Regions from separate parts of the Rhizobium sp. SG570 genome, predicted to be linked through region 2. Evidence: predicted binding sites of a transcription regulator. Region 2 holds the regulator's gene; the other holds the start of a gene.
What was found. The regulator LexA, encoded in region 2, represses DNA repair genes until DNA is damaged. The targets are predictions, from matches to a motif close to TGTTCNNNNTGTGTTCNG.

Region 1: the regulator LexA is predicted to act here: its motif matches at 1,834-1,851, upstream of dnaE (DNA polymerase III subunit alpha).

What each region holds. Positions count from the first base shown of each region.
Region 1 covers NZ_JAAZQI010000002.1:328,658-332,074, forward strand. The annotation lists gene FHT28_RS05340 (ABC transporter ATP-binding protein) at 1-576, shown strand, start outside; gene FHT28_RS05345 (DUF5680 domain-containing protein) at 584-1,051, opposite strand; gene FHT28_RS05350 (hypothetical protein) at 1,137-1,733, opposite strand; gene dnaE (DNA polymerase III subunit alpha) at 2,087-3,417, shown strand, end outside.
Region 2 covers NZ_JAAZQI010000002.1:587,691-591,107, reverse strand. The annotation lists gene kdsA (3-deoxy-8-phosphooctulonate synthase) at 1-383, opposite strand, end outside; gene FHT28_RS06700 (VOC family protein) at 380-1,267, opposite strand; gene lexA (transcriptional repressor LexA) at 1,692-2,414, shown strand; gene FHT28_RS06690 (ComEC/Rec2 family competence protein) at 2,395-3,417, opposite strand, start outside.

The sequences.
Region 1 (3,417 bases), 260 kb from region 2:
GAGATCGTCGCGCTGGTTGCGCCCTCCGGTACCGGCAAGTCGACGCTCCTGCATGTGGCCGGCCTGCTCGAGCATCCCGATAGCGGCGAAGTGCTGATCAATGGTCAGGCATGTGAAGGCCTGTCCGACGACAAGCGCACGGCTGTCCGTCGCAGCGAAATCGGCTTCGTCTATCAGTTCCACCATCTGCTGCCGGAATTTTCGGCGCTTGAAAATATCATGATGCCGCAACTGATCTCAGGTCTCTCCCGCAAGGAGGCGAGTGAGCGCGCCGCCCAGCTTCTCGATTACATGCGCATCGGCCACCGCGGCGATCATCGCCCGGCCGAATTGTCCGGCGGCGAACAGCAACGCGTCGCCATTGCGCGCGCCGTCGCCAATGCGCCTCTGGTACTGCTGGCCGATGAACCGACAGGCAATCTCGATCCCGCAACGGCACATTATGTCTTCGATGCCCTTGAAGCGCTGGTGCGGCAGTCGGGTCTGGCGGCATTGATCGCCACGCATAATCACGAACTCGCAGTCCGTATGGACCGCCGCGTCACATTGAGCGAAGGCAAGGTGGTCGAGGTCTGATCGCCCGTTACGGAACGATCAGCCCGCCGCGATAATCCAGCTCGTAGGCCTTGCGCTCCTTCACCATGATGACCTCGTGACCGATAAAATGGTCGCAGCCGCCGGTGCTGCGATCGACGTAACGGCCGAAGGCGTGTTCGAATTCGAAGCCGCCGAGAAAGCGTTTTTCATCGAGATAGAGCCGTAGCAGCGCTGATTTGATGACCATGCCGGCGCTCCGCCCGTCGATCAGGTCCGGCTCGACGATGCGGCCGAAATAGTTCATCGCCCAGACCGGCTCGTCGTCATGCCAGACCAGCTCCTGCCCGGCGAAATCCGTGCCGCCGAAATAGCTGTCGAGATAGCGCCAGCGGCCATTGGCATAGCCGATGTCATGCGAGCCGCTTCGGCAGGACGGCAGTCTCTCGCCATCTCCGACATAGGTCTCGGCCTTGGCGATGACAATGAAATCGTTCAGCTCGGCAAGATCCGGCATGGCCCTCTCCAATGATGGTGAGCGACCACAATGCCATGGAATGTGCAGCGTGTAAAGAACATATAGTGAACAGACGCTGTGTTTGCTATTGTCCGTCTCCGCAGATTTTCTGGCCGAAGTCGTCTTGCCAGTCCTCGATTTTGACCGTTTTGGCGTCTGCCTTGATATCCTTGCCGTTCTTTGTCGCCTTGCCGGTCAGGACATTGTAGTCGCAGTTGTAGCCGGAATCGGGTTCGAGCGTATCGCGGGACACATAGGTATAGCCGGCAACGACGAAGCTGTTGTTGCGGTAGGCGAGTGTCAGCGTCTGCTCCCAGCGGTCGCGTCCGACGCTGTCATTTTGCGATGTGACGGTGATGGATCCGTTCGGCAGCGCCGCGATCGACGGTTCCTGGCCGACCATGCCGTCAGGCCCCACGCTGCCCCATATCTTGTTCGGCGCGCTGACTGCCAGATTCAGCAGCGCATGTTCGCCACCGCGCAGGTAAATGTAGATGCCGATCGGATTATCGGCCTGATCGTCGGGAGCCGATGCGACCAGCAGGGCGAGATCCGGCTTGCCGTCCTTGTTCCAGTCGCCGATCGCCGCGTCGATGATACGGTCGGGCGCAATGGCGTCCCCGGCATGCGCAGTGGTCGCAACCGAAAGCAGGGCGAAGACGGCATAAGTCAGTAATTTCATGATGATCTCCCTTTGTCCCTGCATAGCCTCGGGTTGATCGAGCGTCCATCGGCAAGACGAAATATCGGACGATGAAATTTATTGATGCATCTATTGACTCCCGAACAAAAATAGAACAAAAAAGAAACATAACGAGTAAGGAGCGCGTAAATGACCGATATCATTCGAGACGTTGCAGCATTCACCTCCATCGTGATGTTCGTCGCCAGCTTTTCCCTCATCATGATGGCGATGTGAATTTTATTCCCGTACGAGCACGTTGCCCCCGAGTTTGATGGGAGCAACTCATGGACTTTGTCGTCCGCAATGCCGAGAATGGCGGTGATTCATTCAGGCATGCGGAAGGGTATGAGATGGCGGATAAGGGTGGCAGCGGTGCAGCGATTGCGCCAGTTGGCGAGGCGCCGGAATTCGTGCATCTCCGGGTTCATTCCGCCTATTCCCTGCTTGAGGGAGCGCTGCCGCTCAAGAAGATACTGGCCAAGGCCACCGGCGACAATCAGCCGGCTATTGCCATCACCGATACCAACAATCTCTTCGTCGCCCTGGAGTTTTCCCAGAAGGCGATGGAGGAGGGGCTGCAGCCGATCATCGGCTGCCAGGTATCGATCGACATGGAGGATGGTGGCGAAGGCGAAAAGCGCGGGCCGCAACAGGCCCTTGCCAAGCTGCCCTCCATCGTCCTGCTCGCCGCCACGGAGCGGGGCTATGAGCGTCTTGTCGATCTGATCAGCCGTGCCTACCTCGGGGGCGAAGGCAACCATGCCGTTCACATCACCGCCTCGTGGCTGGAGGAGATCGGCACCGAGGGCATGATCGCGCTTACCGGCTCGCTCGGCGGGCCGGTCGATATAGCGCTGAAAGAGGGGCATGCGCCACAGGCGCTATCCCGGCTGCTGACGCTGAAGCGGCTGTTCGGCGACAGGCTCTATGTCGAACTGCAGCGCCACGGCACCTATGATCGCCGTCACGAACAAAAGATGCTCGCACTTGCCTATGAGCATGCGCTTCCGCTGGTTGCCACCAACGAGGCTTTTTTCCCCACCCGCGACGATTACGATGCCCACGACGCCCTTATGGCGGTCGCTCACAATGCCATCGTCTCGGACGATACGCGTTTCCGCCTGACGCCTGATCACTATCTGAAGAGCCGTGCCGATATGGCGAAGCTGTTCTCCAATCTGCCAGAGGCGCTGGAGAATACCGTCGAGATTGCTCGGCGCTGCTCCTTCGTTCTGCAAACGCGCAAGCCGATCCTGCCACGCTTCACCGGCGCCGCCGACGATGAGGAAGAGGCTGATCGCGCCGAATCGGCGGAGTTGCGCGCTCAGGCGGTCGAGGGTCTTGATCAGCGTCTCGCTTCGCTCGGCATGGCGCCGGGCTATGTGGAAAAGGACTATCGGGAGCGGCTGGAATTCGAACTCGGCGTTATCGAGGGCATGAAATTCCCCGGCTACTTCCTGATCGTTGCCGATTTCATCAAATGGGCCAAGCGGCATGATATTCCCGTCGGGCCGGGCCGCGGTTCTGGCGCGGGCTCGCTGGTCGCCTATGCGCTGACGATCACCGACGTCGATCCGCTGCGTTTCTCGCTGCTGTTCGAGCGCTTCCTCAATCCATCACGCGTCTCGATGCCGGACTTCGATATCGACTTCTGCCAGGATCGGCGCGAAGAGGTGATCCG
Region 2 (3,417 bases):
TCTGTCTGGCGCGACAGGAAGGCCGGGATCTGCAGGATATCGACCGTCTTGGCGACGACAGCACACTGCTCTTCCGTGTGAATGTCGGTCAAGACCGGAAAACCGTATTCCTTTTTCAGATCGGCAAAGACTTCCATGGATTTTTCAAGGCCGATGCCGCGCTTGCCGGAGAGCGAAGTCCGGTTCGCCTTGTCATAGGAGGATTTGTAGACAAGGCCGATGCCAAGCTTGCCGCAGAGTTCCTTCAGGACGCCAGCAACCATAAAAGCATGCTCGCGGCTTTCCATCTGACACGGACCAGCAATAAGCGACAGCTTGGCGGTGTTGGAAAACAGAACCTTGGAGGCTCCCTCGCCGACGATCACTTCAGAATTCGTGCTCATGCTATCTCCTCGAAGGCGAACAGGGCGCCCGGTCCGGGGGCCAGCCTTGTCAATATACGATTGTTCTTACGCGTGTAGGTGACGCCGTTAGCAGCGAAATGCGACGATGTCACGGAAAGATCGCGTGTTTTGAAAAGGATTGCGCGCGCCTGCAAGCCGGGATCGTCCGAGTGAACAGGCAAATCGTAAAACGCTTCCATGCCTGCCGGCGTCAGGAGCTCGATATCGGCATTGGCCGCCCTGATCGTCAGACCGAAAGAATGTTCCGATATCCAGGGTTCACCGACGATCGCTTCGAAGAAAGTGCGGAACGCGGCCGGGGTGGGTGTCGATATCGCCACCCGCGCAATGCCGGTGACGCCGTTTTCATGGCGCTCCAGCACGCTGCGATCGGCGGGCAGCGGATTGATGCGCTGGCAGCAGAAGGCCAGAAAATCCGGCGCACGCAGATCGGCGGCGAAAGCGAGACGAAAACCGGCGACGGTCTCGGTTCCATCCGGCATTTTCATGGGACGCGAGAAATCCAGCATGCGTCCCGCCGAGATGGCGCTTACCCGAAAGCGCTCGTCATCGGCGACAGCATCCTCCGAGCCGAACACCACGGCTGAAAAGCCGTCTTCACCGAGCCGGAAGCGATAGGCCTGATCGCGCGCAACGAAGACATTCCCCGCGCCGACGCTCTCCTCACATTGCTCAGGGGATGCCACTGCCAGCGGTTCAAGATAGGTCTTGTCCGCAAAGAAGACACAGGCATTCTCGGTGCCGAACGGATGCCGGGCGTCGGGCGCGACGGTGAAACCGAGCTTGCCGAGCCGCTCGCGCGCCAAAGCGAGATTGACGGTCGGCAATACGAGATGATCCAGCGGATGCGGCGACAAAGTCATGATGTCTCCTATTTTCCTGCGCCCGCAGGTTTGCGCCCATCCATCCTCCAATTCAAGATGAAAGCAAGACGATAGAGGCGCAAGACGACCGCATGTCCTGTCGAAGACGCTAGATCATGCGGCTGATTCTTTGATCGGTACCGGAATCGCATGTCGTGAAAATGGCTTTCATCCATGCGTCAGCTACTCAAGGTAGGCTGCATGCGCCCAATGAAGGGCTAAACAGCATTTCCTTATGTTTTCCGATATGTTAGCGCGGATATAACCATATGAGACTTTTATCGGGTCCACCCAGTGATGTCGAATATTTAACTGTCCGTGCAAAGCTTTACCGAAATTTAAGTACTTGCGGAACACATATGGAACATATAGTGTCCGTTCTGGATTTGTTTCACGCTTTTCTCGATTCTGGGGTTCCAAGACGATGTTGACGCGCAAGCAGCAGGAACTGCTTCTCTTCATTCACGAACGGATGAAGGAGTCCGGCGTGCCACCATCTTTCGACGAGATGAAGGACGCGCTGGATCTTGCATCCAAATCCGGTATTCACCGTCTGATCACGGCTTTGGAGGAACGAGGGTTCATCCGCCGGCTACCGAACAGGGCCAGAGCGCTTGAGGTCATCAAGCTGCCGGATGCCTATAATCCAAGCCTGCAGCCGCGCCGCGGCTTTTCGCCGAGCGTCATCGAAGGCAGCCTCGGCAAACCTCAGCCAGTTGCGCCGCCTGCTCCGCCAAAAGTTGCGAACGACGACCAGAACAGTTCTGTTTCGGTACCGGTCATGGGCCGCATCGCCGCTGGCGTTCCGATCTCGGCCATCCAGAATAATACCCACGACATAACCGTCCCTGCCGACATGCTCGGCTCGGGCGAGCACTATGCGCTGGAAGTAAGAGGCGATTCGATGATCGATGCCGGCATTTTTGACGGCGATACGGTCATCATTCGCAATGCAACGACTGCCAATCCGGGCGATATCGTCGTCGCGCTCGTCGACGACGAGGAAGCGACGTTGAAGCGCTTCCGCCGCAAGGGGGCCTCCATCGCGCTCGAGGCAGCCAATCCCGCTTATGAAACCCGCATCTTCGGGCCGGATCGCGTCAAGGTGCAAGGCAAGCTCGTTGGCCTCATTCGCCGTTATCACTGACCGGTGATGCTCGGACGATCGGCGCGCCGAATGTGCCTGTGCGCCAATTGTATGTTCTGTGCCGAGCCCATGGGCGCTGTGGATTTTCGAACGCAGTTACCACATTTGGCTTGTCGGTGCTGAGGTCCATCTCAATGGACCCTGTCTGCCGCAATGTGGCGCCTGTGAAAAGCATGGCGCCGGAGCGGCAGCGATCCAGGCGCAGTCGTACGGGAGTGACGACGATATTGGCCGTATCGCAGGCCGGCGACAGGTAAGCTGCGTCCTCGATGGTGACCAGCATCGCGCCATTTTCAAGCATCGCGACGCACCATGCGCCCTTTTGGCAAGCAAAACTGCCCTGCATGGCCTGGTCGAGTGCTTCATCCATTGCCTTGCGAACTGCGCCCTGCTCTTCGACGCTCAATCGCCGGCGATGATCCGTCTTGCTTATCTGGGGAAGGCGGCTGTCAACAGGAAGGATAGTCGGAGGTTGATGCTCGCTCGCAACCAGCGCTCTCTGCCACTGTTCGAAAATGAAAGCCTGCGGTCTTTCGCGATTTGTTGCCAGTATGTCGTCCTGTCGCAAGGCAACCAGAACACCATCCTCGGAAATCATGAGATCCGGTTTGGGCACGCCAGAGCCGAATGCTGCCACGCCGAGGGAAGAAAGCAGCAACAGCAGGCCAACATGGCGCACGCTCGTTCGCAACATCGTCATGAGCAGAAAGCCTGCGATGAATGTCGGCATAAGCCAGGCGGGCTGGCGGCCGAAGGTAATATCGCCGCCCCATCCCGCCACCGTTTTGGCGATAGCGATGACCAACTCCAGTCCCTCGCCGGTGATTTGCCAAAAGGGCCCGTCGAGACCAAATGGCATAAGCAACATGGCCGCCATGCCAAACGGCATGACGACGACGGAGACGATCGGCATCGCAGCGAGATTGGCTGCAAGGCCGTATGTCGCCAACCGGTGAAAATGCTCGATCGAGAAGATCGCCGTCGACGCGCCGCCAATGAAGGA